Regions from separate parts of the Roseibium sp. R5 genome, predicted to be linked through region 2. Evidence: predicted binding sites of a transcription regulator. Region 2 holds the regulator's gene; each other region holds the start of a gene.
The links. Region 2 encodes PhoB, which activates phosphate uptake and scavenging genes when phosphate is short. Its sites were predicted from a motif close to TGTCATNNANCTGTCAT; they were not measured.
Positions count from the first base shown of each region.

Region 1: the regulator PhoB is predicted to act here: its motif matches at 4,530-4,546, upstream of AC0J4F_RS12705 (UDP-2,3-diacylglucosamine diphosphatase).
Region 3: the regulator PhoB is predicted to act here: its motif matches at 5,110-5,126, upstream of AC0J4F_RS10375 (alpha-D-ribose 1-methylphosphonate 5-triphosphate diphosphatase).
Region 4: the regulator PhoB is predicted to act here: its motif matches at 2,681-2,697, upstream of ppk2 (polyphosphate kinase 2).

Region 1 covers NZ_CM146910.1:2,721,120-2,728,423, forward strand. Annotated here, with positions in the region: gene thiD (bifunctional hydroxymethylpyrimidine kinase/phosphomethylpyrimidine kinase) at 1-468, shown strand, start outside; gene AC0J4F_RS12690 (TRAP transporter substrate-binding protein) at 465-1,574, shown strand; gene AC0J4F_RS12695 (OmpP1/FadL family transporter) at 2,177-3,490, shown strand; gene AC0J4F_RS12700 (SDR family oxidoreductase) at 3,550-4,329, opposite strand; gene AC0J4F_RS12705 (UDP-2,3-diacylglucosamine diphosphatase) at 4,591-5,394, shown strand; gene AC0J4F_RS12710 (glycosyltransferase family 4 protein) at 5,391-6,428, shown strand; gene AC0J4F_RS12715 (threonine ammonia-lyase) at 6,557-7,304, shown strand, end outside.
Region 2 covers NZ_CM146910.1:5,170,736-5,178,039, forward strand. Annotated here, with positions in the region: gene AC0J4F_RS24165 (acetylornithine transaminase) at 1-1,136, opposite strand, end outside; gene AC0J4F_RS24170 (GcrA family cell cycle regulator) at 1,562-2,107, shown strand; gene AC0J4F_RS24175 (IS110 family RNA-guided transposase) at 2,354-3,289, shown strand; gene phoB (phosphate regulon transcriptional regulator PhoB) at 3,332-4,027, opposite strand; gene phoU (phosphate signaling complex protein PhoU) at 4,115-4,810, opposite strand; gene pstB (phosphate ABC transporter ATP-binding protein PstB) at 4,843-5,631, opposite strand; gene pstA (phosphate ABC transporter permease PstA) at 5,653-7,002, opposite strand; gene pstC (phosphate ABC transporter permease subunit PstC) at 7,002-7,304, opposite strand, start outside.
Region 3 covers NZ_CM146910.1:2,240,974-2,248,277, reverse strand. Annotated here, with positions in the region: gene AC0J4F_RS10400 (ABC transporter ATP-binding protein) at 1-798, shown strand, start outside; gene AC0J4F_RS10395 (M20 family metallopeptidase) at 890-2,314, shown strand; gene phnE (phosphonate ABC transporter, permease protein PhnE) at 2,511-3,311, opposite strand; gene AC0J4F_RS10385 (phosphonate ABC transporter ATP-binding protein) at 3,308-4,084, opposite strand; gene AC0J4F_RS10380 (PhnD/SsuA/transferrin family substrate-binding protein) at 4,189-5,040, opposite strand; gene AC0J4F_RS10375 (alpha-D-ribose 1-methylphosphonate 5-triphosphate diphosphatase) at 5,164-6,309, shown strand; gene phnF (phosphonate metabolism transcriptional regulator PhnF) at 6,311-7,087, shown strand; gene AC0J4F_RS10365 (beta-galactosidase) at 7,144-7,304, opposite strand, start outside.
Region 4 covers NZ_CM146910.1:1,598,520-1,605,823, reverse strand. Annotated here, with positions in the region: gene AC0J4F_RS07520 (MBL fold metallo-hydrolase) at 1-628, shown strand, start outside; gene AC0J4F_RS07515 (Gfo/Idh/MocA family protein) at 634-1,644, opposite strand; gene ppk2 (polyphosphate kinase 2) at 1,716-2,621, opposite strand; gene AC0J4F_RS07505 (TetR/AcrR family transcriptional regulator) at 2,809-3,453, shown strand; gene AC0J4F_RS07500 (carboxyl transferase domain-containing protein) at 3,450-5,057, shown strand; gene AC0J4F_RS07495 (ASCH domain-containing protein) at 5,062-5,484, shown strand; gene AC0J4F_RS07490 (acetyl/propionyl/methylcrotonyl-CoA carboxylase subunit alpha) at 5,487-7,304, shown strand, end outside.

The DNA.
Region 1 (7,304 bases), 2.4 Mb from region 2:
TTGGCGGAAAGTGCGGTCGCAACCCTGATTTCCAAGTTGGTGCCCTTGGCCGACATCATCACGCCCAACCTTCATGAAGCAGCCCGCATGCTTGAGGGCGAAGTCGCCCATAGCGAAATCGACATGCAGCGCCAGGCCAAACAGCTGATCGACCTCGGGGCAAAGGCTGTTTTGTTGAAGGGCGGACACGGCGACAGTGCGGAAAGCGCTGACCTTTTGATAACTGAAGACGATGAAAGCCTCTGGTTGCGTGAGGACCGCATCGCAACGGACAACACCCACGGCACTGGATGTACGTTGTCTTCCGCTATCGCAGCGGGACTAGCCAAGGGAAAAACGCTTGGTGGCGCGGTCTCCAGTGCAAAAACCTATATCCACGAAGCGATCCGCCATGCAGACGAACTCAAGATTGGACAGGGTCATGGACCGGTCCATCACTTCCACGCTTTTTGGGAGGGCCCACAATGAGTGGTGCTTCTAAACATAAAAAGAGCGTCAGCCGCCGGGACATGCTTGTGGGCAGTGCCGTTGGAAGCGCATCGGTTTTATCTGCCCCAGCGGTGATGGCACAAAGTACGGTCACCGAATGGAAGCTGGTGACATCCTGGCCGAAAAACCTGCCAGGTCCGGGTGTCACGGCGCAGCGGATCGCTGATCAGATCGCGTTGCTCTCAGGTGGTGCGTTCAAGATCCGTTTGTTTGCTGCCGGCGAACTGGTGCCGGCGCTCGGTGTGTTTGATGCCGTCTCAAACGGCACTGCGGACATGGCGCATACAGCCTCGTTCTTCTGGCAAGGCAAGATCCCGGCCTCCGTCTATTTCACCGCGGTCCCCTTCGGTCTGCTCCCGCATGAACATATCAGCTGGATCGAGCAAGGCGGCGGGCAGGCGCTCTGGGATGAGCTTTACGCGCCGTTCGGTATCAAACCGGTGATGGCGGGTAACACCGGTGTTCAGATGGGCGGCTGGTACAAGAAACCCCTCCAGAACCTCGATGATCTGCGCGGCCTGAAGATCCGGATGCCGGGCCTGGGTGGAGAGGTGATGCGCAGACTTGGGGCCGCTCCGGTTGGTTTGCCACCGGGTGAGTTGTTTCAAGCACTCCAAACAGGTGTTCTGGATGCAACTGAATTTCTCGGCCCCTGGTCGGATCGGGCCATGGGGTTCCATAAGGCCGCGAAATATTATTATTCACCTGGTTTCCACGAACCGAACGGGACGGGCGAGGCACTGTTCAATCAGTCAGCTTTTGATGCTTTACCCAAGGAATTCCAGACAATTCTATTGGAGGCGTGCCGCGCTGAGAATGGACGTGCGCTTGCTGAGAGCGATTGGGAAAATGCCGGAAGCCTGCAGTTGCTCCAGCAAGAAGATGGCGTTGAAGTCCTTTCCTATCCGGAGGACATTCTTGACGCCTTGCGCGTAACGACTGGAGAAGTGCTGCTGGACACGTCCCGTCAGGATCCGATGAGTAACCGCATTTATCAAAGCCACCAGACCGCTTTGAAGCGTCTTTCGCCTTGGAGCGATATTGCCATGCGGCGGTTTTTGAGCGCGCGTGATGGACTTGTCTGATTTGCAACTATAGAGAGTATCGCCGTGGGCGCGGCATGACCTGTGTTGTCTACAGTTTCGGCTCGTAAAGCCCGAAACTCCATATGTATCGTGTCTGAAATGCGGGTATTTGGACCATAAATATATCCGCATTTCTGACATCGGAATGACTTTTTCATCTCACTCGGTTGGCCATATCGTGGGCGGTGTATAATGCTGATTTGGGATTTTTTGGTTTGCCAATGAAGCGATTCACTCACCAAAAAATACTCCAGGCTCGCGCAAAACGCCGGTATTCCCTAAGGTTATGTGTGACAAGAAAGCAACGCGCAGCAAAGAAAGAAAGTTAAGTGTGACCTTTTGGTAATGTGCCTAAAAAATGTGCATTTGTATGGTTGGTCGCGGTCATCCTCCAAAAGCAGTGTCTGATGATATGTTTATCCGGCTACGAGCACTTGGTGCGTGCGCCGGGCTTTCGTGAAAACCCGTATATTGCAACGCAGCAACCGTGTGCGCTGCAATTAGAGATCGCATTTCGTGGTTGAAAGGCGACCGTTTCTTTTAGACCCTGCAGTCAGTGTCAAATTCCTCCCGGGGGGAGGAGGATTGGGAGAAACGTAAAAATGCGGGCAACCAAGAAAATCGTACTTATGACGTCGACAGCCATTGCTGCCTCGATCGTCGCAAGTGCAGCCTCTGCGGGCGGTTTCGCCCTGCGCGAGCAGAGCGCATACTACCAAGGGACTTCCTTCGCCGGTAACGGTACATCCAGTTCGTCGATTTCGTCCATGTTCTGGAACCCGGCAACCATCACGTCGATGGACGGTAAGATCGTATTTGAGGCTCACAACGCCTTCATCATTCCAAAGTCCGACATTACCGGTTCGAACACCGTTCCGAATTCACTGACCACGCCGACCGGTCTGATCACGACGTCTTTTGACACCGGTGATATCGGCCACGATGCTTGGATCCCGGCGTCCTACACGTCTTACAACTTCAACGACAAAATCTACCTTGGCGTTGGGATTAATGGTCCGTTCGGTCTTTCCACAAAGCCGGACGACAGCAACTGGACCGGTGCAGGCTATAACCGCTCTTCAAAGATCTTCTCGATCAACCTGAACCCGGTTGTCGGCTACAAGATCAATGAGATGTTCTCCGTCGCGATTGGTCCGCAGATCCAGTATGCGGATGTTCGTCTGACGAACGCGTCGTTCTCTCCGTCTATTCCTGGCGCCACCCTGTTTCCGGGTCAGCAGCTTGATGGTGACGGTGTTGGCGTTGGTATGACGGCAGGTGTCACTATAAAACCAACCGCGACCACGGAAATCGGCATCGGTTACCGCTCCGCGATCTTTACCGACATCGATGGCACGATCGCTGCTCCGAACCCGGCGAACCCGTTCACGACGGCCGTCACGAACGTGAAAACCGTACTTGCAACGCCGGACATGGTCACTCTTTCGGCGAAGCAGAGCATCACCGACGACATTCGTGTCCTCGGTACTTTCGAGTGGACAAACTGGAGCCGCCTGAAAGAGCCGCAGATCACGGCTGATGCGACCGGCGCCACCGTGACCACGCTGCCGTTCAACTACAATGACGGCTACTTCGTCGCGCTCGGTGGTGAGTACGACTTCAATGACAAGCTGACCTTCCGCGCCGGTGCAGCGTATGAGTGGTCACCGATCGATGATCAAATCCGGTCTGCGCGCCTTCCGGACAACGATCGTATCTGGGTAAGCGCCGGTGCGTCCTACGTTTTCAACGAGCACTTCTCGTTTGATCTCGGCTACACGCATATCTTTGGTACAGACACCGATCTGAACCTTGTCCCGGGTCACCAGGACTACAGCGCTTCGAAGGGATCGCTGACCGGTTCCGTCGACTCTTCCGTCGACATCCTGACAGCTTCAGTTCGCATCAAGTTCTGATCAGCTGCCAGACTGGTTTTGAAAATTCTGCCGGCCCGCGATCGCGGGCCGGCTTTTTGTCAGAATGCTGCCGGGTAAAGGCCGCCGTCCATGAGAATGTTCTGCCCGGTGATGTAGCCGGCGTGTGTGGAGCACAAAAAGGCACAGGTCTGGCCGAACTCCTCGGCTGTTCCAAAACGGCGTGCCGGGATTTCCGCAGCCTGGCTTGCGCGAATGGCGTCCACTGTCTGACCGGACTGTTGTGCGGAGCGTTCAAACCCACCCCTCAGCCGGTCCGTATCCATTTTGCCTGGCAGCAGATTGTTGACCGTGACACCATGCGGAGCCAGCTGGCGGCAAACACCTGCCAGGAATGCTGTCAGACCGGCGCGGGCGCCGCTGGAAAGGTCCAGGCCTTCAATCGGCATCTTCACGGACAAGGACGTGATGTTGACGATCCTGCCAAAGCCACGGGCCTTCATTCCGGGGGTGACCGCCTGGATCAATTCGATCGGGGTCACGAAGTTCTGGATGGCGCCTTCCAGCAAGGCAGAGCGATTGAGTTCTGTATAGTCCTTGCGAGGCGGGCCGCCATTGTTGTTGACCAGTATGTCGGGCTCCGGGCAGACCGTCAGGAGAGCGGTTTGTCCTTCCGGTGTTGAAACGTCGGCAGCGATGACACTGACCTTGACCTGAAAGGTGTCCGTCAGATACGCGCGGGTTGCTTCCAGGGCATCTATATCGCGCCCGTTGATCACCAGGTCACATCCGGCGTCTGCAAGCGCTTCTGCGCAACCTCTGCCAAGTCCGCGGCTTGATGCGCACACGATTGCCGACTTGCCGCGCAATCCCAAATCCATGATCGATCTCCCAAATTTCGAAGGTGAGGTTTGCGAGACCATATGAAAGGAAACCCGCTGCGGCTATCCCTTAAGCGATGAACCTGCATGATTGTGAGGCCCTGAGTGAGCGCGCTGAAACGCATATGTTGGCGCGGCTAAGGGAAAGATCCTCCAATGACTTTAGGAAAACGCAACGTCAGGCCGCCTCAAACCCCGTCTGTCATAATAGTGAAACTTGAATCGCGTCTATAGCGGTCCAATGGATCTAGGAGACGTGCAATGTCCACTTCGGAGACATCGCGGCATTACAGGGCCTTGTTTATTTCAGATGTACATCTTGGCACTCGCGGGTGCCAGGCAGAGCTTCTGCTTGACTTCCTGAAGGACAATGACGCAGAGACAATTTACCTTGTCGGCGACATTGCGGATGGCTGGCGGTTGAAGCGGTCCTGGTATTGGCCGCAGCTCCACAACGATGTGGTTCAAAAGATCCTGCGAAAAGGCCGCAAGGGCTCTCGAGTTGTCTATATTCCTGGAAACCACGACGAGTTTCTACGCAGCTTCCTAGGCACGCACTTCGGCGGTGTGGAAGTCACCGACAGCATCATCCATGAAACCGCCGACAATCGGCGGTATCTGGTGATCCATGGGGATCAGTTCGATGTGGTGATCCGCCATGCCAAGTGGCTCGCGTTCTTTGGGGACAAGGCTTACGTCACAGCGCTTGGTGTCAACACCGTGCTGAACGCCGTGCGCCGCCGGCTTGGCCTGACCTACTGGTCTTTGTCAGCTTGGGCGAAGCTGAAAGTCAAAAATGCAGTCAGTTTCATCGGGCGCTTCGAGGAGGCTCTTTCCGACGAAGCGCGTCGTCAGGGCGTTGACGGTGTTATCTGCGGTCACATCCACCATGCAGCAAGCCGTGACGTCAACGGTATTCACTACATCAACACTGGCGATTGGGTTGAAAGCTGCACTGCGGTTGCCGAACACCATGATGGAACCTTTGAGGTGATCAGATGGGTAGAACAGGCCCAAACCGGAGCCCAAACGGCGAAGCCACAGGAAGCTCCGGTCGCCGCATGAGTTCCATTCTTGTTGTCACGGATGCCTGGCATCCGCAGATCAATGGCGTCGTGCGCTCGCTTGAACGCACAGCTGACGAACTCCGCGCCATGGGCGTTCGTATGGAGTTTTTGACCCCGCAGGCTTTCAAGACACTTCCTTGCCCGACATATCCAGAAATCCGTTTGTCTTTGACGCACAAGGGCACTGTGCGGCGGATGATGGATGAGTTCGACTGCGAACACCTGCATATTGCGACCGAAGGGCCGCTTGGCCTGCTTGCGGCCGGGATCGCTAAAAAGCGCGGACAGCCGTTCACCACCAGTTATCACACACGGTTTCCAGAGTATGTTTCTGCCCGGATGCCGGTGCCGCTTTCCTGGTCTTACGCCTGGATGCGCCGCTTCCACAACGCCGGCAACGGCTGCATGGTGGCAACGACTTCGCTGGAGAACGACCTGAGAGACCGCGGCTTCCGGAACTTGATGCGCTGGTCGCGCGGGGTCGACGAAAATCTCTTCAAACCCTACGAGGGTTCTGTCCTGCCGCAGGATTTGCCTGGGCCGGTCTTCATGTATGTTGGCCGCGTTGCGATTGAGAAGAACATCAAGGCATTTTTGGACCTGAAACTGTCCGGTTCAAAGGTCGTTGTTGGCGATGGGCCTCAGCTGGATACGCTGCAGAAGGAATACACCGACACGCTCTTCACGGGAGCGAAAACCGGTGAAGACCTGGCGCGTCATTACGCCAGCGCTGATGTTTTCGTCTTCCCGTCTCTAACCGACACGTTCGGCAATGTCATGCTGGAAGCGCTGGCATGCGGGGTGCCGGTTGCTGCCTACCCGGTTATGGGGCCGCTGGATGTGATCGGCGATACCGGCGCTGGTGTTTTGTCCGAAAACCTTGCGGAGGCATGTGAAGCCGCTCTCGATATTCCGCGCGACCACTGCCGGAACATTGCACTCAATTACACTTGGGCAGCCAGCAGCCGGCAGTTCCTGGACAATTGTATCGCCGCCGTTGGCGGCGTGGCACAGGCCAACGCGGCAGAGTGATCTTATAGCCTCTGAAGTTTTAAGATATTGGCGCTGCGGGATTTTGTAACCCTCACAATGTTGCAGTTGTCAGGCCATGGGGTAGCCGGTACTCCTGTCCACCTCAGATCCTGAATGAGGTGGCCACCATGACCGGCGCGACAGCAGAACGACCTTCCTCCGGCAGCGTAGCCGTCAATTTCGACGATGTATTGGAGGCAGCTGATGCCCTGGTGGGCGTTTCTGTCAAAACCCCGCTCTTGACCAACCCCGCTCTGGACGAGCGTGTTGGCGGGCGTGTGTTGATCAAGCCCGAATGCCTGCAACGCAGCGGCTCTTTCAAATTTCGCGGCGCTTACAATTGCTTGAGGCAATTGGACCCGGACGTCCGGGCCAAGGGTGTCGTCGCTTGCTCGTCGGGTAATCACGCGCAAGGCATCGCGTCCAGTGCCAAGATCTTTGGCATGCCGGCGACGATCGTCATGCCTGCCGATGCCCCTCAGGTGAAGCTGGAACGCACTCGCGGATATGGTGCGACGGTCATTAGTTATGACCGGGCCACGGAAGACCGCGACAAGATCGCTGCCGAGATCTGCGCCGAAACCGGCGCGACGTTCGTGCACCCTTACAATGATCCTGCCGTTATTGCCGGGCAGGGGACCGTTGGCCTGGAACTGGCAGCGCAAGCAAAAGACCTTGGTGTGCGGTTGGATGATGTCCTGGCTTGCACAGGTGGTGGAGGCCTTTCCAGCGGGATTGCGCTTGCGCTTGCAAACACTTCCGCGGAAACGGTGTTCCATACGGTCGAACCGCAATTCTTCGATGACTACAAACGGTCTTTGGAGGCAGGGGCATTGCTGTCCAATCCCGCCAAATCCGGTTCGATCTGTGATGCGC
Region 2 (7,304 bases):
ACCGCATCGGAAATCTCTTCTTCCGAGATGGTCAGTGGCGGCAGGATCCGGACGACGTTGTCACCGGCCGGGACCGCAAGAATGCCCGCTTCGCGCGCGGCGGCGACATAGTCTCCCACCGGCGCGGTGCACTTGATGCCGAGCATCAGACCATTGCCCCGTACAGCCTCAAACACCTTCGGGTGGCTATCGACCAGCCCGGAAAGCTTTTGCTTGAAGGAGAGGCCCTTCTTTTGAACCTCTTCCAGAAAACCATCAGCAAGGATGACGTCCAAAACCGCATTACCAACAGCCATAGCGAGCGGATTGCCACCGAAGGTCGTGCCGTGGGTTCCAGGTGCCAGCGCGGACGCAACTTCTTCGGTCGCAAGGCAAGCGCCCATCGGGAACCCGCTGCCTATGCCCTTGGCGACGGCCATCAGATCCGGATCAACGCCAGTCCACTGATGCGCGAACATTTTTCCGGTCCGGCCGACACCCGTCTGGATTTCGTCAAAGATCAGCAGGGCTCCGGTTTCATCACAAAGCTTGCGCAGAGCGCGCAGGAATTCGTAGTCGACTTCCCGAATGCCGCCCTCGCCTTGGATGGGTTCGATCGCGATCGCTGCGGTTTGCGGACCGACCATGGCTTTCAAGGCCTCCAAGTCCCCGCTGGGCACCTGATCGAAGCCCGGGGCCTTAGGTCCGAAACCTTCGAGGTATTTTGCCTGGCCACCTGCTGCAATCGTGCCGAGTGTCCGACCATGGAAAGCACCTTCGAAGGTCACGATCTGATACCGGTCCGGCTCATTGCGGTCATAGTGATAACGCCGGGCACACTTGATCGCCGCTTCCATTGCTTCGGCGCCGGAATTCACGAACAAAACCTTGTCTGCAAATGTTGCATCGGTGAGGCGCTGCGCAAGCCGCGCGCCATCCGGCATCTGATGCAAATTGGAAATATGCCACAGCTTGGCCGCCTGATCCTGAAGGGCCTGGACCAGATGCGGATGAGCATGTCCGAGCGAATTTACCGCGATCCCGGACCCGCAATCGAGAAATCGTCGGCCGTCACTCGTAACAAGCCAGACACCTTCCCCGTGATCGAATGACAGGTTCGATCTTGCGTAGTTTCCAAAAAGCGCGGACGCGGACATACCTCTTTAGTCTCCTTTGGCCGCCGGAAGCGCCACTGGTATCGGACCGTCGGAACTCCGGGGCATCGCCTTAAATTACAGGCCAAAAACGCAATGTGCCGCCAAAGCGGCGGCACGTTGCAAGATCCTTATACACTGCCGAGGTCCCCGCCTGTCAATGGAAATGGCCATTGCCGGGGTTCGGGCTGTTTTATGTAAAAGTCTCAAGGACCTCGCATCTGTTGGGGAAAAGTCCGTTCATCCCCAACTCACTGCAGCCTGACGGTTGCTTCACAAATTAACGTTATTGTAACCTTTGACTAATCAGACACGACATCTCGTGCGGCGTATCAAATAGAGGCACAAGATATGCCATAATGGACTTGCGTTCGCGTGTCCAATAACGGGATTTTGGCCAGTCACTGGCCTTGGCAAGGGGTGCGGCAATGAGTTGGACGAACGAACGGGTTGAGCTTTTGAAGAAGCTCTGGGGCGATGGTTTGAGCGCAAGCCAGATTGCGGGTGAGCTTGGCGGTGTCACCCGGAACGCAGTGATTGGCAAGGTACACCGGCTTGGTCTTTCCGGCCGCGCAAAGTCTTCTTCCTCAAGCGCAAAACCGCGCCGTCCCCGCACAACGGCCAATCCGGCGTCTCAATCGGCACCGAAACGTCCGCAAACACAGCCGCAGACCCAAGGTACCGCAGCGCTGAAGATGGAGCCGACGCCAGCCCCGGTCGCAGAGGTTCAACCCGTTGCAGAACCGATCGCTGATGTTGTTCCAATGTCCAAGCGGGCGACTATCCTGACGCTAACTGAGCGCACCTGTAAGTGGCCGATCGGCGATCCGGCGACAGAAGACTTCTACTTCTGTGGTCAAGTATCCGAAGCCGGCGTGCCCTACTGCCCCTACCACTGCAAGATTGCTTACCAGCCGGTCGCAGACCGCCGCCGGAGCGCCAACAACAAGACCAGTGTTGCCCAGGCTTCCTGATCTCGAAATACCCAAGAAAAAGCCCGCCGATTTGGCGGGCTTATACATTATGAGGCCGGAGCATGGTTTGATGCTCCGGCCTCTTTGTCATTGAGGTATGGCCTTACCTTTATGACGGTGTGTGAAGTGGTTGAGCCCTTGCGGGCATGAACCTTGCGTTCGCAAAAAAGCAGAACCCTTCACACACTTGAGGCTTCGTCGAACCGTTGAGAGAGCTTCGCGCTCGCGTATAAGGGAGACCAAGCCATGCCTTATGCTAGCCGTTTTGTCGGCATCGACATATCAAAATCCACGTTTGACGTTTGCGTTCTGCCCGATGAGCAGCGTGCGAGTTTCACCAACACGGAGGAAGGGATCGATGCATTCCTGACCTTTCTCATGCGGTTCAACTCGATAGAACGGCTGATCCTGGAGCCGACCGGCGGCTATGAGCGTGCCGTTGAGGCTGCCCTTCTGGCGGTTGGCCGGCCAGTTGCCAAGGTGAACGCCAAGCAAGTCCGGCAATTTGCCCGGGCCTGTGGCCAGCTCTCCAAGACCGACAAGATTGATGCCTTCATTCTGGCCGACTATGGCCAACGCCTGGAGACACGCCTCCTCACTCCCAGCTCCGCGGCCCAGACCCTGCTCAAGGAGCTGGTTCAAAGATACCGGCAACTGAGCCATATGATCGTTCAAGAAAAGAACCGCAGGGAAAAGCAGACCGGCAGGACGATAGCCTGGATCGAAGAAAGTCTGCGCTTTTTGACCAATCAGCGCCAGGCTGTTATCGACGACATGGAGCTTTGCATCAGGTCGGACCCGGCACTTGCCCAAAGGGCCAATGTTCTCATGTCCCTCAAAGGCATCGGTCTAAGAACAGCTTGCTTCCTGCTGGCCGACTTGCCGGAGCTGGGGAGCTTGTCCAAAGGACAGGTCGCCAAGCTCGTCGGCGTGGCCCCGCTCAACAAGGATAGCGGCCTCATGCGGGGCAAACGCATGATCTCCGGTGGACGGCGGCAAATCCGAGATGCTCTCTACGTCGCAGCTCTGCCAGCCATCCGCTTTGATCCGGTCATGAAGGCCTTCTACAAACGCCTCAAAACAAATGGAAAACCGTCAAAGGTCGCCCTCGTCGCCGTCATGCGAAAAATGATCATCATTCTCAATGCAAGGCTAAAAGAAACGATGATGGTCTCCGCTTGACTACCAACACCGTTGCTTTTTTGTTTGTCTTGAAAGTCTCGATCAGGCTGCCGTGAACTGGTCGTTGAAGGCATACCCAGCCCCGCGCACCGTGCGGATCGGATCCTTCGCCTTGCCCTTGTTCAGCGCTTTGCGCAGGCGGCCTACGTGAACATCGACCGTGCGTTCATCCACATAGACATCGTGCCCCCAAACACCGTCCAGCAGCTGTTCGCGGGAAAAGACCCGGCCTGGTGCGGTCATCAGGAATTCCAGAAGGCGAAACTCTGTTGGCCCCAAATGGATTTCCTTGGTGCTGCGCCGGACGCGGTGTGTTTCCCGGTCAAGTTCGATATCGCCAGAGCGCAGCATCGTGGACACCACCTCCGGGCTTGCCCGCCGCAAGATCGCGCGGACACGCGCCATCAGTTCGGGCACTGAGAACGGTTTGACCACGTAGTCGTCCGCTCCGGTCGACAGGCCTCTGATGCGCTCAGCTTCCTCGCCGCGCGCCGTCAGCATGATGACCGGCAAGCGCTCGGTGTCTTCGCGTGCCCGCAGGCGCCGGCACAGTTCTATGCCGGACAGTCCGGGCAACATCCAGTCCAGCAACAAAAGGTCCGGCTGGGTTTCCCGGAGGCGGATTTCCGCCTCGTCGCCGCGGACACAGGTCTCGACGGCGTATCCTTCCGCTTCCAGATTATACCGCAACAGAAGGCTCAACGGTTCTTCGTCTTCGACGATGAGGACCTTCGGCATGAATTCTCACTCCAATTCCCTCAGCCGGCACCAAAGCGCCGGCTTACAGTTCCTGCTTCACAGCCCGCTCAGGCTGGCTCTGGCAACTCACATAGCGCCGGTTTCATCAACCTTGGTGCGGTCTTCCGGAAGCCGTTCGCCCGTCACCATGAAGAAGACGTTTTCGGCAATGTTGGTGGCATGATCGCCGATCCGCTCGATGTTCTTCGCACAGAAGAGGAGATGGACGCAGGAGGTGATCACCCGAGGGTCTTCCATCATGTACGTCAGAAGTTCGCGAAACAGAGAGGTGTAGATCGCATCGACTTCGGCATCAGCTTCCTGCACGTGGCGCGCTGCCTCTGCATTGCGTCCGGTGTAGGCATCCAGAACCTTTTTCAGCTGCCCGAGGGCCAGCTCGGTCATGTGCTCGACGCCGATTGCCAGCTTCTTGCTCTGAATGTCGTTGTCGATTGCGATTGCCCGCTTGGCAACGTTCTTTGCAAGATCGCCAACACGCTCCAGATCGTTCGCGATCCGGCTGGCAGCCGTGATTTCACGCAGATCCTGCCCCATCGGCTGACGGCGCACGATCATTGCGATCAGGCCTTCCTCAACGTCCTGATGCAGCGCATCAAGACGGCGATCCTGATCAATCACGCGGCGCGCCAAATCGGTGTCGCCGGACACGAGGGCGGAAACGGCTTCTGCAAATGCTTTTTCTGCGAGACCGCCCATTTCAGCGATCCGGCCGGCCATGACGTTCAATTCGTCATCATAAGCCGTGACTGTATGTTCAGACATCCTGTGTCCCTTCGAAAAAATGTGCAATCCGGTTAACCGAAGCGGCCGGTAATGTAGTCCTGCGTACGCTTGTCCACCGGGTTGGTGAAGATATCCTGTGTCGGACCTTCTTCAACCAGAATTCCCAAGTGGAAGAATGCAGTGCGCTGAGACACGCGAGCGGCCTGCTGCATGGAGTGCGTTACGATCACAATCGTGTAATTCTCGCGCAGCTCGTCGATCAGTTCCTCAACCTTGGCAGTCGCGATCGGATCGAGAGCGGAACACGGCTCATCCATCAGGATCACTTCCGGGCTAACGGCAATCGCGCGAGCAATACACAGGCGCTGCTGCTGACCACCGGACATGCCGGTTCCAGGTTCGTCGAGACGATCCTTGGCTTCTTCCCAAAGACCCGCTTTTTGCAGGCTGGAGGCCACGATGTCATCAAGCTCAGCCCGGTTCCGGGCCAGACCGTGAATGCGCGGGCCGTAGGCTACGTTATCGTAAATCGATTTCGGGAACGGGTTCGGCTTCTGGAATACCATTCCGACCTTGGCGCGCAGCTGCACCGGATCGACCTTCGGATCGTAGATGTCTTCGCCGTCGATCTGGATGGAGCCTTCGACCCGGCAGATATCGATCGTGTCGTTCATGCGGTTGATGGTCCGCAAGAATGTCGACTTGCCACACCCGGACGGGCCAATGAAGGCCGTGACCGAACGCGGCTGGATTTCAATATCCACGTCCTTGATCGCGTGCGTGTCGCCGTAATAGACCTGCACTTTATTGGCTGAAATCTTGCTGTCGGTCATATCTGTCGCCTGTTCAATTTTCGGCATGTCATTCATGGGTACGCCTCCTTACCAGCGACGCTCGAACCTGCGGCGCAGGATAATCGCGAGGATGTTCATAGACAGAAGGAAGATCAGGAGGACGATGATACCGCCCCAGGCTTTCTCGTAGAACGCGAAGTCGGAACGGGCCGCCCAGGTGTAGATCTGTGCCGGCATCGCGGAGTTCGGGTCCATAAATCCGGAAACGAAACCGTCCGGATATCCGCGGGCCACAAAGCCGACCATCCCGATGAGAAGCAGCGGTGCTGTTTCCCCAAGAGCCTGAGCCAGACCGATGATCGTTCCGGTCAAGATGCCCGGCATCGCCAGCGGCAAAACATGATGGAACACGGCCTGCATTTTTGAGGCTCCAACGCCCAGGGCTGCATCGCGGATGCTTGGCGGCACGGCCTTCAGCGAGGCGCGTGTGGAGATGATGATCGTGGGCAGCGTCATCAGTGTCAGAACAAGACCGCCAACGATCGGCGCCGATTGCGGCAAGTGCATGAACTGGATGAACACCGCAAGACCAAGAATACCGAACACGATGGACGGAACGGCCGCAAGGTTTGAAATGTTCACCTCGATCAAGTCAGTTAACTTGTTCTGCGGTGCGAACTCTTCAAGATAGATGGATGCGGCTACTCCAATCGGCAGGGACAGGAACAACACCACCAGCATCATGAAGAACGATCCGACCACAGAGGCTCCGATGCCGGCACCGCCCGGATTGTCCACTCCAGAGTCTGCCCCGGTGATGAACGGCCAGTTGAAGACCGTCTGGATAATCCCGCTCTCGACCAGCACATCGACCAGATCAAGATCGGATTTCTGGAGGAACCGGCTGTCCGTGATATTGTCCCGGGTCAGGCGGCCATTCATGTAACCGTCAACACGGGAGGAAGCCGCCAGTTCGAAGGCAACCGGCTGACCAAGCTGGTCCGGGTTTGCCCGGTAGAACTCGCGAATGGTGCTTCCTGGCTTGCCGACAATCCGCTCAATCGCGGCAATATCGAACGGCACCTGAATGTTCTTTTGCTCAAACTGCGCGCTCATCGCTTCAGTGAACACAGCCTCGTAAGCCCGTGTCTTGAAGAGCTGGCTTTCAGCATCGTCGAACTGTTCCTGGGTGACCGTAAACTCAACGGTCAGAACCGTCCGCGTAAAGGCTGGAATGCCTTCGCTAATGATTGAGTAGGCCAGGACAACCAAGAAAAACAGACCGGCTCCGATAGCGGCAATGCCGTAAGCCTGAAAGCGTTTCTCGGACGCATTGCGTTTCTTCGTCAGCTCGTCCGTCGCATACAGTGATCGCGGCTGTGCCGACGTTTTTTCAGGCGCTTTTGCACCTTCTGGAGAAAGAGTTGCGTCGGTCATCAGTCATACTGCTCCCGGTATTTGCGCACGATGTAGAGCGCGACAATGTTCAAACCGAGCGTCACTACAAAGAGCGTCATGCCCAGCGCAAAGGCGACCAGCGCCACCGGAGATGCAAAGTCTGCATCGCCCGTCAGTTGGCTGACGATCTTCGCTGTCACTGTTGTCATTGCGTCGAAGGGGTTCAAGCTGAGGCGCGCTGCGGCACCCGCACCGAGTACCACGATCATCGTTTCACCGATGGCCCGGGAGGCTGCCAGCAGGATCGCACCAACGATACCCGGAAGGGCGGCCGGCAGAAT
Region 3 (7,304 bases), 2.3 Mb from region 2:
GGCCGTGTTGTTGCAGGCATTCATGCCCCAAGCTCCGGACAGCTGCTGTTTCAGGGCCAGGACGTCGCCACGATGTCGCGCGCTGACAAGAAAGCGGCAACACTCGCCATTCAGATGATTTTTCAGGATCCCTTCGCCAGCCTCAATCCACGGATGCGTGTGGAAGACATCATTGGCGAAGCGCCGCAAGTCCACGGTGTCGTTTCAAGGTCAGAAGCCTCTGACTACGTCGACGACATCATGAAGAAGGTCGGTCTGGATCCATCTTTGAAACGGCGATACGCGCACCAGTTTTCTGGAGGCCAGCGTCAGCGCATCGGTATTGCCCGGGCCTTGGCGGTCAAGCCGAAGTTTCTGGTGTGCGATGAGGCGATTGCGGCCCTGGACGTGTCGATCCAGGCGCAGGTTATCAACCTCTTCATGGATCTGCGCGAAGAGTTTGGCCTGACCTATCTTTTCATCAGCCACGATCTCAGCGTTGTCGAACACATCGCGGACCGGGTCGCGATCATGTATCTCGGCCGGATTGTCGAAAGCGCCTCGACCGAAGAGATCTTCAGCGCGCCGAAACACCCCTACACAAAAGCCCTGCTTGCAGAAGCACCCCGGCTGGATCAGCGAAAGCGGGACTTTGCGCCGATTGAGGGCGAAATCCCGTCTCCACTGGATCCGCCGAAAGGATGTTTCTTCAACCCGCGTTGTCCACATGCACAGGACCTCTGCCGCCAGGAACAGCCGGGCCTTGAGACATTTGGCGACGGCCATTCGGTCGCTTGCCACTACTGGAAGACGCTCTGATCCCGGCAGTCGGGATTGCCAATACGAAAACCTGCCCCGTGCCGCATTTGTGCGGCGCGACGGGACTCTGCTGACCTTTTGGGAGGACACAATGAAAAATACGGATCGCGTGTGGGATCTGGTCGACAGCCGCCGGGAGGACTACATCGGCCTTTCCGACCGTGTCTTTGACCTGCCGGAAATTGCCTATACCGAATTCAAGTCCGTTGCTGAGCATAAGAAAATGCTGGAACAGGAAGGGTTCAAGATCACAGAAGGTGTCGCCGGCATTCCAACGGCGATCGTGGGCGAAGCAGGCGATGAAGGTCCGGTCATTGCCATTTTGGGCGAGTTCGACGCCCTTCCCGAACTTGGTCAAGTTGCTGGTGTTGCCGAACATCAGCCGGTCGAGGCTGGCGGCCCCGGGCATGGGTGCGGCCACAACCTTCTCGGCTCCGCGGCCTTGATGGCGGCCTCTGCTGTGAAGGACTACCTGGCAGAACGCGGGCTCAAAGGACGTGTGCGCTACTACGGCTGCCCCGCCGAGGAAGGTGGCGCTGCCAAAACCTTCATGGTCCGCGCGGGTCTGTTCGACGACGTCGATGCAGCAATCTCCTGGCATCCGGCTACCTTCACCGGGGTCAACGAAGCCAAATCCCTTGCAAACACGCGGATCGATTTCACTTTCCATGGCCGCGCGGCTCATGCGGCCGGTGCCCCTGAACTTGGCCGCAGTGCTCTCGATGCAATCGAACTCATGAACGTGGGCGTAAATTACATGCGCGAGCACATGCCAGACGATGCCCGGGTACATTACGCCTATCTGGATGCCGGCGGGATTGCGCCCAACGTCGTCCAGTCCAAGGCAACCGTGCGCCAGCTGGTGCGGGCGCGGAACCTCAAAGAACTGCGCGACCTTATCGGGCGGGTGCGCAAAATTGCCGAAGGTGCAGCGCTCATGACCGAGACAACAGTCGAGACCAGTGTTGTTAGTGGCGTCTCCAATCTGCTTGGCAACCGCCCTTTGGAAGAAACCATGCAGCGCAATCTGGACCGGTTGGGCGCCCCTGGTTTCGATGAAACAGACCGCATCTTTGCAAACAAGATCCGTGAGACGCTCAGTGAGGACAATATCAACGTCTCGTTCCGCCGCATTGGGGCAGAAGTTGATCCAGATCTCGCGCTGTGTGATTTCGTTGCCCCGCTGGATCGCCAAAGCGAAGGTGGAGAAGGGTCCACCGATGTTGGCGATGTAAGCTGGGCTGTGCCGACCGTTCAAGCCCGCGTTGCCACCTGTGCAGTTGGCACTCCGTTCCACACATGGCAGCTGACCGCACAAGGAAAGGCACCGGCTGCACACAAGGGCATGGTCCACGCTGCAAAGATTATGGCAGGCACAGCGGTTGATCTCTTTGAGGACGCTGGTGTTTTGAACCAGGCCATTGATGCACACAAGGTGACGCTGGCCAAAGACCCCTATGCCTGCCCGATCCCGGATGAGGTTGGACCTCCGCTGAAAGCCATGAGCAATCAGTAGGTACAAACAGACACTTTGTGAGCGCTGGCCGGCAATTGTCTTGCTTCTATGCGAAACACGTCCGGCCAGCCGCAATCAAAAAATCGCTGGGGCAGATCACCCTCACTCGATGGGCACCTAGCAGCAGGTTCATGCTTCCCAGCGGTTTGCGCTTGGCATCCAACATGATTTGGAATGCCCCTGAAGCGCAGCGGATCTACTGCAGTTTGCTGCGCAGCCAGTCGGTTATGAATTCCATCACGAGCACGATCACGAAGATCACCAAAATAATCGCGGACGCATTCTTGTACTGGAAGAGATCGAAGGCCGCCTTCAATTCCTGACCGATCCCGCCAGCACCGACAAGACCCAAAACGACGGAAGACCGGACAGCTTTTTCCAACGCAAACAGGGCTGTGTTGATCATTGATGGTGCGGCATCCGGCAATATTCCACCCATGAGGATAGACACCTTGTTGGCACCGATCGCTGCGAGCGCTTCCTGCGGCTCCTTGTCGGCGTCTTCCATGGCTTCCGCGAAAAACCGGCCGCAAAACCCGATTGTGTCGACAACGATCGTCATGGTGCCGGCAACGGCGCCCAGCCCGACTGTCACCACAAATAAAAGCGCCCAAACCAGATCGGGGATAGTCCGAAGTAGAGAAATGATAGCTTTCACCAGCCAGAATGCCGGACCGATGGGAGACACTTTTTTCGCAGCCAGCCATCCAATCGGCAGACTGAGAGCAATCCCGATCGCGGCACCCGCCAAGGCAATTTGAAATGTCTCGACGAGGCGCATTCCCACCCGCGTCAGGAAATTGGCGTCCGTGTTGGGCGGCCACATGCGGTCAAGCAGGTTGATCATACTCGGCAACCCATCCGCCAATTGGCCAAGTGATGGCGCAACAGAGTTGATGGAACTCAGAACAATCGCCGCAACAACAAGGATCAGCACGAAGTTGATCGACGACATTCCAGAAAAACGGGACCGGAGGTCTGGGGACACACCACTCATTGGAATGTGTCCCGAAGGTCTTGGTCAGAGACTTCGCGCGAGGCTTTGTCAAACAGGATTTGCCCATTTTTCAGAGCCACGATCCGATCGGAATACGCCGCAGCGTGGTCCATGTCATGGCTGGTGAAGAGCAAGGTAATCCCGTGCGCCTGAGCAAGTTCAGAGAATAGGCGCATGACCTCTGAACCAGATACAGGATCAAGGCTGGCGGCCGGCTCATCGGCAATGATCAGCCGTGGCCCACGCACGATTGCGCGCGCAATTGCAACACGCTGTTGCTGCCCTCCTGACAACGCATCAGCCCGGTTCCGCGCCCTCTCGGCCAGATTAACATCCTCAAGGGCTGACATCGCTTTCGCGCGCCAACTCGAAGGCGCCGTCGCCTGATTGAAGGCGCGCCAACTGCCGGGCAAACCCAGCATGCCGTGGACAACATTGCTTAAAACCGAGTGCCGTTTCACCAGACAGTGTTTTTGAAAGACAAAACCGGTCTGCTTGCGCAATTGTGCGCGCTGCGCAGCGGTCGGCATGGAGCCAAAGGTTTCACCCAGTGTCTGGACTGATCCCTCGTTCACAGCATGCAACCCGATAAGGCACTTCAACAAAGTCGATTTGCCGCTGCCATTGGAGCCGATCAATGCGACACGCTCGCCGTGGCGGATGGTCAAGTTGACGCCCTTCAGGACCGGAAACTGGCCATTCTTGTACTGTTTCTTAAGTGCCGACGTTGCAATCGCAACATCTTTGGTATCGGCGAGAGGCGTGTGAAGCACCGCGCGGTCCTCAGGATTCTCTGTGTCAATTTTCGGTGCAAGACACAGCGACAGCACCGGAAAGGAGCGCGATCGCCCGCGCTCCCGCTATCTTCAAGAGGAGGTTAGTCACCAACGAATGAAGAGGTGTCGACACCAATGGTCTGGTACATGTCGCGAACGTAGTTGTAGTTCTCATCGTTCACGCCGGTCAGGAAGAAGCCACCACCATACTTTTGGTTGTCTTCGCCCTTCAGAACAGCAGCCATCAGCGCTCCGCTGTTTTCCAGGAACGCAGTCTTGATTTTTTCCAAAGCATCACGATCCATGTCCGGACGAGCGACCAGGATGTCGTTCGGAAGATCACGGCCCCGGGCAATGACCTTGAAGGCTTCGCCAGGGAACGCATCGCGAATGCGGCGCAAGTGGCTGTCGTTCATGCCAACAGCCTGTACATCGCCACGGATCAGAGCTTCGATGGCCACGTTGCGGGAAATAATCTGCGGCGTGTAGTCAGTGCCGTAAGCAAGACCGAAGTCAGCGAGAACCTGCGCCGGGCCAAGGTGCTGAGACGTTGAGCCGACACTCCCGAAAGTCACGGTCTTGCCCTTGAGGTCCTGTGGCCCGTCAATCTCACCTTCTGCCATCACCACGATCTGGGCGAAGTAGTTGGGACGCTGCCAAGCAACCACGATTTCCGCGTTGGTCAGTTCCTTCATCACGACATATTCAGCCGGACCGGTCAGAACCAGATCGACCTTATTCTGGTTCATGGACTCAACGGCGGACGTGCGGGAGCTGACCGGAAACAGTTCGATGTCCAAACCTGTTGTGTCTTCCAGAGCCTTTTCAAAGGCAGAAAATTCCTGCTGCAGGGCTTCCAGGCCTTCGATGTCGGTGACCGCAAAACGAACAGGTTCAGCGGCAACAGGGAGCGCGAAAATCATTGCAGCTGCAGCAATGGCAGAACGAAGCATGTTGAATTCTCCAATGGCTATTCCTGTGTACACAGGAGTGTCATACAGCCTCCCTATAGATCTCCGTCGATAACGGTTTCATGACGTAGCCGCCCTATTGTTAAAATATTCGAGGGTTCGAAATTGACTTCCATAAGTATTCTTGGTGGCAACGCTCTGAAAAACGATGAATTCATTTGTGAGCCGGTTTACATTCACTCGGGCGTTTTCGTTGATTCATCAAAGAATTTTAGCGAAACAATTGACGCATCGGGCTGCTATGTTCTCCCTGGTATCATAGATGTACACGGGGATGCTTTTGAACGGTCAATACAGCCGCGGCCGAATGTCGACTTCCCGCTTCCAATTGCGCTGGCGGATGTTGACCGGCAGTTGATCGCCAATGGCATTACCACCGCTTATCATGGGCTGACTGTTTCCTGGGAACCGGGCTTGCGCAGCTATGAGGCTGCCGCCAATTTCCGAATGCACCTGAAAGCCCTGCGGGGGACCTTTTCCTCAGACATGCATTTGAACATCCGGTGGGAAACCTTTGCACTGAACCATGTCCAGGACATGATTGACTGGGTTCAGGACGACCCCAAGTCCGTTCTGTCACTCAACGATCACACGACCGCCTATCTGGACCTGCCGAAAACCTCATCGAAGATCAGCCGGATGGCCGGCAGGTCCGGTCTTTCAGAAGACCAGTGCAAGACCCTGATCAACCAGGTATGGGAACGGCGCAACGAGGTCCCAGCTGCGATCGAAGCCATCTGCGCAGGAGCTCGGGATGCTGGCTGCTCCGTCTTCGCACATGACGAGTTAACCCCGGAAACCCGCACGGAACACCGCCGCTTGGGCGTCTCCGTGTCCGAGTTTCCTATGACCATTGCAACTGCCAAAAGCGCTGCCGAAGAAGGTGAACACGTGGTTTTGGGCGCTCCCAACATCGTACGAGGCGGTTCCCAGAACAACGCCATCGACGCAAGGGAGAGTGTGGCGTGCGGCCACTGCACCGTTCTGGCATCGGACTACTATTACCCAGCTCCATTGGCAGCTGCGTTCAAACTGGTTGATGACGGTGTTCTTCCGCTGGAGAAGGCATGGAACCTCATCTCCAAAAACGCGGCAACGGCGGCAAAACTGGCAGATCGTGGCGAGATAGCAGAAGGAATGCGGGCGGATTGCATTCTGGTGGACAAAAAGACCCGCAGCATCCGGATGGTGATTGCCAACGGCCGGGTGAAATATACCTTCAATTCAGGAAATCAAAGCCACCAGGTGTGATGTGACCGATCTGGAATTGTTTCGAACTCTCGCGCGCGAACCCTATCGAGCCAAAGGCGAAAAAGCCATCTGGCTGCAGATATGTGACCGTCTTCAGTTCGCGTATGAAAATGGCGAGCTGGCACCTGGCATCAAGCTTCCCGGAGAAGTTCATCTCGCCGAAGTCTTTCAAGTCAGCCGGATCACCATCCGCCGGGCACTTTCCAAATTGCAGCAGGAAGGTCATCTTCACGCCAGAAAAGGTGTTGGCGTCTTTGTCCGCCAAAGACCTGAACGCTATGAAGTTGAGAGTAATATGAGGTTCGCCGACGGTTTCAAGGTCGCCCCGGATCGGGTGACCACCGAGACATTGAACCTCACACGCGGCGATATCTCGTTTGAAGGCGGAGCTGCCCTTGAACTGCCGGCCGGAACCCAAGTCATTAAGCTGCTCAGACGCCGCATTCTGGATGGCGAGCCAATTTATCTGACCGCCAAAGAGTTCCCGGCAGCGAGGTTTCCGGACTTCGAAGCCGTCTACAACAAAACGGGCTCAGTGACAGAGGTTTACAAAGCGCACGGTGTCGAACGCTACGAGCGCGCCGAAACAAGAATTGCGGGCGGATTTGCAACGACGCGGCAAGCGGATGGGCTGAACCTCAGTCCGCGCACGCCCGTTTTGGAAGTGGTTGCGATCAATTGCGATCCAACCGGCACCCCAATCGAATACAATGCTGGCTGCTGGCCACTCTCTAGCGTCGAAATTGTATTTCCAGGCGCGGTACCCACCAAGGCTTGATTGTATTGGCAATCTCTCGACGGTCGGGTTAGCGATCGGCTGCCAACTTTAGTTTGCTAGAGTTTTTCAAACAGAACCTCAGCCGCCGCGATTGGACCGGCGGGCGTTTCCGCAGCCTTTGCACCATAGTTGATCCAGATGCGCGTGCCTTCGGTGTCGCGGCACCGGACGCCATCTTTCAAATCGAAGGTCGGTATGTCCGCCTTTGCGCAAAGGT
Region 4 (7,304 bases), 1.7 Mb from region 2:
TTGGCTAAAAGCGCGTTTTCCCGAGACCGGGTTCATCACGGAATCGGGGTCTTCCCTAAAAAACGCGGCCAACGACATCACAGACATCATTCTGACTCACATGCACGCCGACCACATCGGCGGCCTGGTTGCGGACGGTCAAAGCCTGTTTCCCAATGCAACTGTCCACCTGCAGAACAGCGAGTGGGCGTTCTGGACCGACGAAACCCTGGCGGAGGCCGTGCCGGACGACAAAAAACCCATCGTCCAACTGATCCAATTCTTAGCGCGCCCAATCGCCTCCCAAATCAAGCTTCATGACGGGAATGCGGACCTGGAAAATGGAATTCATGTCACGAGTGCCCCCGGACACACGCCCGGCCATCAGGTCGTCAGGATCTCAAGTGGCGGCAAACAGGTGATGCTGCTGGGGGATGCCTTGGTGTCCGGCGTTCTGCAGTTTGCTAATCCTGACGTCCACTATGCCTTGGACAGCGCGCCTGAGACAGCGGCAGAAACCCGGAAAACCCTGTTTGCAGAACTCGCCGCCGAACAAATCCCTTTTGCAGCAACCCATCTTGAAACTCCGAGTTTCGGTATGCTGACGGCAACCGGCAGCGGCGGATATCACTTCGAGCCTTTGGCTTAGGTGCTCTAGCTGAGAGACACCCAACCACCGTCCTTAGCGGATTGAAACAACGCATCCAGAACAGCCATGTTCTGGATTGCGTCCTCGACTCCATAAGGAAGGGGTACTTCACCAAGAATGGCACGGCCAAAGACATCTGCCATTTCGGCATACTGATCACAGGGCGCGATGGTTTCGCTCACCGCGGACCCATCTCCGAGCTTTGACCCGTCATCGAGCCTCAATTCAGTAACGCCACCTTGCGGCGCGTTGACGGGAATAAGTAGTTCGAGCCGCTTCTTCGTTCCAACAAGCTGGAAACGCTGGTGCGGCGTCAATTGGGTGGACACGGTGAAACTCAAATGACGGCCCTGCCCGAAGTCCAGCATGGCACTCGTTGTCCGGTCGGTTCCGAATTCCGGATCCCGGTCGATCAGCGCAACAACACGGTGCGGCTTAGCGTCAAAGAAATACCGGCCGGCCAGCATCGTGTAACACCCTATATCGAGCAGCGCGCCGCCACCTATGTCGGCATTGTTTCGGATGTTCGCCGGATCCGCATTGAAGTAACTGAAGAATCCCTGGATTGCTTTCAACTCGCCCAATTCTCCGGACCGGACCAGATCACGAGCTCTGATCCATTGCGGATGGGCCCGCACCATAAAGGCTTCGGCAATCAACCGGCCTTCCTGCGCACGCAAAAGCTGACGTGCCTCGTCCGCGTTGAGGGCAATCGGCTTCTCGCACAGGACATGTTTTCCGGCAGCTGCCGCCTGCAGGGTCAAAGGCACATGCAAATGGTTTGGAAGCGGATTGTAGATCGCATCGATATCCGGATCGGCCAGAAGGTCCTCGTAGCTCCCATAGGCTTTGGGAATTTCAAGCTGATCGGCCGCGTCTTGGGCACGCTTGAGGCCACGGGAAGCAATAGCAGCAACATGTCCGGTCTGGGACGATTTTATCCCAGGAATGACCTTCTCCCGGCCAATTTTTGCCGTTGACAGAACGCCCCACCGGATTTGCTTCGTGCCGCTCATGTTTGTCTCCTGCACCTCAAACAAAAATCCCGGCCAATGGCCGGGATTGCCAATTTCTTCTACCAAAACAATCAGTATTTATCAGGCACGTAAAGGTGTTCCGGCAGAACTTTGCGCTCGTAGTCCGGGTTAAACCGGCGTTCCGGCAGGGTAATTGGATCATGCGGCACGTCTTCGTACGGCAACATCGACAAGAGATGGCTGATGCAGTTGAGGCGGGCCTGCTTCTTGTCGTTCCCTTCCACGATGAACCACGGCGCTTCGGGAATGTTGGTCCGCTCGAACGTCTCTTCCTTGGCCTTGGTATAGTCTTCCCAACGCACGCGGGATTCCAGATCCATAGGGGACAGCTTCCACTGCTTCAACGGATCATGAATGCGCATCAGAAAGCGCAGCTGCTGCTCTTCATCGGTGATGGAGAACCAGTATTTGATCAGCCGGATGCCGGATCGGACCAGCATGCGCTCAAATTCCGGAACGTCGTTGAAAAATTCCTCGACCTGATCTTCTGACGCAAACCCCATCACGCGTTCAACGCCGGACCGGTTGTACCAGGAGCGATCGAACAGCACCATCTCACCAGCCGCCGGCAGATGCGGCACATAACGCTGGAAATACCACTGGCTCTTTTCGCGGTCTGACGGCGCCGGCAAGGCAACAACACGGGCCACCCGCGGGTTAAGGCGCTGCATGATCCGCTTGATCACACCGCCTTTGCCTGCAGCATCCCGGCCTTCGAATATCACAACGATCTTTTCGCCGGTATGCTGAACCCAGTCCTGCAGCTTGACCAGCTCGGCCTGGAGCATCAACAGCTCATGGAAATAGGTTTTCCGGTCGAGGGGGGACTTGTGCTTCTTGCCAGCAATGTATTGAAGATCCTTGGCGATCAGGAAATCATCGATTTCCATCTCGAGCTCTTCATCCATGCTGTCGGCCCACTCGTTTTCCACCCAGGTCTTGGCGTCCTCACTCATCCGACTGTTCCTTATGCATAATTTAAACGCGTCTCACCTGCACTGAGAGCCCGAAATCCATGACAGGAGTTTGACAGTAGCGTCAGTCGATGGACCGTCGCAATGCGCTCCGTCAAAGTCCATACCTCGGAATCCGCTTGCTAAATGAATGAACGTTCATTAATATGATGAAAGTGGAGGAGACGTAATGGCGCTTTCAGCACGCCCGCAGCCGCGGCAACGCGGCCAGGAAACTGCAGAAAAGGTTCGAAAAGCGGCCCTACGGCTCTTTGCGGCGTCAGGATACGCGGCTGTATCCATGCGGGACATCGCAACCCAGGTCGGCGTTCAGCCGGGTGCACTCTACAATCACTTCCCCACCAAGCAGCACATCTTGAAAGACTTGATGCTGAGCCACATGGCCGACTTGCTGGCGGCTTGGGACACTGCAGATTTCCCGGATGAAACCGACCCGATCGAACGCTTTGTACGATTTCACATCCGGTATCACCTGGAACGCGCAGATGAAGTCTTCATCGCCTATATGGAATTGCGTAGCCTTGATGCCGAGAACTTCGCGATCGTCGAGGCCGAGCGCCGGCGCTATGAAACCATTCTTACGGATATCCTGACCGAAGGCGCAGCAAGCGGCCGCTATTACATCGACAACGCCAAAGTGACGACACGTGCGATCATCGCCATGCTGACCGGCATTCCGGCCTGGTACCGGCCCGGCGGCGATCTGTCGAAAGAAGAGATCGAAACGCTTTACCTGAACATGGTGCGCAAAAGCATCGCCCCAGAAACGAACGATAATCCTGGCAATCCAGACACCGGAGACCGGATGGCATGAGCATTCTCAAATCGAGCCTATCGCCCAAGAGCGCCGAGTTCACCGCCAACAAGGCCGCGCATGAAGACGCCATGGCGCAAATCAAGGCCGCTGCACAAACAGCGCTGGACGGCGGCGGCGAAACCGCCCGTGAGCGCCATGTCTCCCGCGGCAAAATCCTGCCGCGCGAACGTGTCTCCCGCCTGCTCGATCCGGGCTCGCCGTTTCTGGAAGTCGGCATGCTGGCCGCCCACGACATGTATGATGGCGCAGCACCGTCGGCCGGTATGATTGCGGGTATTGGCCGGGTCGAAGGACAGGACGTCATGATCCTTGCCAATGACGCGACGGTCAAAGGCGGTACCTACTATCCATTGTCCGTGAAAAAGCACCTGCGCGCCCAGGAAATCGCCGAGCAGAACAACTTGCCATGCGTCTATCTGGTCGACAGCGGCGGTGCCAACCTGCCCAACCAGGACGAGGTGTTCCCGGACCGTGACCACTTTGGCCGGATCTTCTTCAACCAGGCCAACATGTCTGCGAAAGGCATTGCCCAGATCGCGGTCGTGATGGGCTCCTGCACGGCTGGCGGGGCCTATGTTCCGGCCATGTCGGACGAAACCATCATCGTCAAGAACCAGGGCACTATTTTCCTTGCCGGTCCGCCTCTGGTGAAAGCGGCAACCGGCGAGGAAGTTTCCGCAGAAGACCTTGGCGGCGGTGACGTCCATACCCGACTGTCTGGCGTCGCCGATCACCTTGCGCGTGATGATGCCCATGCGCTTGCTATCGCACGCCGGTCCATCGCAAGCCTCAACCGAACCAAAGCCTCGCAGCTCGCACTGCAGACACCGGAAGATCCGCTCTACGATCCGGAGGAAATCCACGGCGTCGTCCCGGCGGACCTGAAGACCCCTTATGATATCCGCGAGGTCATTGCCCGCACTGTTGACGGCTCAAGATTCGACGAGTTTAAGGCCCGTTATGGCACCACGCTGGTCTGCGGCTTTGCCCATATTCACGGCATGCCGGTCGGCATCATCGCGAACAACGGCGTTCTCTTCTCCGAAAGCGCGGTCAAGGGCGCGCATTTCGTCGAACTCTGCTCCCAGCGCAAGGTGCCTCTGGTATTCCTGCAGAACATCACTGGCTTTATGGTCGGCCAGAAATACGAAAGCGGCGGGATCGCGAAGGATGGCGCCAAGCTGGTGACCGCCGTTGCCACGACGAAGGTTCCGAAAATCACCATGCTGGTCGGCGGATCTTTTGGTGCTGGCAACTACGGCATGTGCGGCCGGGCCTATTCGCCGCGGTTCCTGTGGACGTGGCCGAACTCACGCATCTCCGTCATGGGCGGGGAACAGGCCGCCGGCGTTCTGGCAACCGTTCGCCGCGACGGCATCGAGCGCAAGGGCGGCAGCTGGTCCAAGGAAGACGAAGCCGAATTCAAGCAGCCGATCATCAACCAATTCGAGGAACAAGGGCACCCGCTCTATGCCTCAGCCCGGCTTTGGGACGATGGCATCATAGACCCACGCAAAACCCGTGACATTCTGGGTCTTTCATTGTCGGCGGCGCTCAATGCCCCGATCGAAGACACCAAGTTTGGCCTGTTCCGGATGTGATGTGATGACCTTGGAAGAACTCAAAAAGAAATATCCGGGGGCAGAAACCTTCAAGTTCGGCGACGGACCCGAACTCAGCAGTTTTCTGATCAGCTTGGTCCGCTCCGGCAAAAAGACCGCGACCTGTGGTGCTCTGCGCGACTTTGCAGACGGCGGCGAAGCCATGCCCGAGGTCGGACGCACGGACATCGTTCTCAACTGGGACGGGTCTCCGGCGCTTGTCGTTGAAACGCTCGAACTGACCCAAACCCGTTTTTGCGATGTGTCGGCGGACTTTGCACTTGCAGAAGGGGAAAACGACACACTCGAAGGCTGGCGACAAGATCACCAAAGCTATTTCGAGCGCAATGGCGGCTTTGATCCGGAAATGATGCTTGTGTGCGAACGTTTCAAAGTGATTGAAGACCTTAAGACGGAAGGCATCTGACAATGTTCAAGAAAATCCTCATTGCCAACCGTGGCGAAATCGCCTGCCGGGTCATGGAAACAGCCCGCAACCTCGGCGTTAAAACCGTGGCTGTCTATTCCGACGCCGATGCAAACGCCAAACACGTTGCGATGGCCGACGAAGCGTACCGCATCGGCCCGGCTCCTGTCTCCGAGAGCTATCTGCAGATCGCCAAGATCATCGAGGTCTGCAAGCAAAGCGGCGCAGAGGCGGTCCACCCGGGATACGGCTTCCTGTCGGAAAACCCTGACTTCGTTGACGCGCTGGACGCGGCCGGGATCACCTTCATCGGCCCGAGCGCAAATGCCATCCGCGCCATGGGCCTGAAAGACGCCGCCAAGGCACTGATGGAAAAGGCTGGCGTTCCGGTCGTGCCGGGCTACCACCGGGAGACCCAGGACCCTGGTTTCTTGCAGATCCAGGCAGGCAAGATCGGCTATCCGGTTCTGATCAAGGCGCGCGCTGGCGGCGGCGGCAAAGGCATGCGCAAGGTTGAACGGGCGGAAGACTTTATCTCCGCGCTCAAGTCCGCCCAGCGCGAAGGTGAGGCGAGCTTTGGCGATGGCCGAGTCCTGATCGAAAAATATGTCGCCAAACCGCGGCACATCGAAATCCAGGTCTTCGGCGACAATCACGGCAACGCGGTGCATCTGTTTGAGCGTGACTGCTCGCTGCAGCGCCGCCACCAGAAGGTCATTGAGGAGGCTCCGGCCCCCGACATGCCGGAAGAGATGCGCACGGCCATGGGTGAGGCGGCCGTTAAGGCGGCCAAGGCGATCAACTATTCCGGTGCCGGCACCATCGAATTCATCGTTGACGTCTCCGAAGGTCTGCGGGCCGACCGCTTCTATTTCATGGAGATGAACACCCGTCTGCAAGTTGAGCACCCGGTAACAGAGCTGATCACCGGACAGGACCTCGTCGAGTGGCAGCTGCGTGTTGCTTCCGGAGAGCCTCTGCCAAAGGCGCAAGAGGAACTTTCGATCAACGGTTGGGCTTTTGAGGCCCGCCTTTATGCAGAAGATGCACCTAAGGGCTTTCTGCCAGCGATTGGCACATTGGAGCACCTCGTTCTTCCCGAAACCCAGGCCCGCGTCGACAGCGGCGTCCGGGCAGGAGACGAGATTTCCCCCTTCTATGATCCGATGATCGCGAAGGTGATCGTGCACGGTCCGTCGCGTGATGCCGCGCTTGGCAAGTTGCTCGCCAGCCTGGAGGCGACGGAAGTTGCCGGTTGCGTGACCAACGCCGGGTTCCTGGCTGCGCTTTGCCGCCACGAAGGCTTTGCCAACGGGGACGTCGACACCGGCCTGATCGACCGCGATCTGGAAAGCCTGATCGCCGAGCCGGAGATGCCGGAAGACGCAATCGCGCTTGCGGCGTTAACCGCGCTTGGACTCACCCGTCCAGCCGAGGGCAACGATCCGTTCGACACGCTTGCAGGATGGCGGATTTGGAGTGCCTCACGTCAGTTCGCGCTTCTCGAAATTGCCAGTGAGCGCAGGGATGTTGAAGTTCACGCCCAGGGCCAAAACAAGTTCACCGTGCATCTGGAAAGCGGTCCGAAAGATTTCACTCTGGTTCAAGTGGATGGCAGCACCATCACCTATGACAGCAACGGCCACCGGGCTTCCGGTTCCGTGGTTCACGATGGCAAAGGGCTCACGGTCTTCATGTCCGGCCATGCCTTCACGGTTGGACTGCCGGACGCGCTGAGTTCTGACGAGGAAGCTGCCGGTGCGGGCGATCAGCTGATTGCCCCAATGCCAGGCCTTGTCAAAATGCTAAACGCCAAGGCC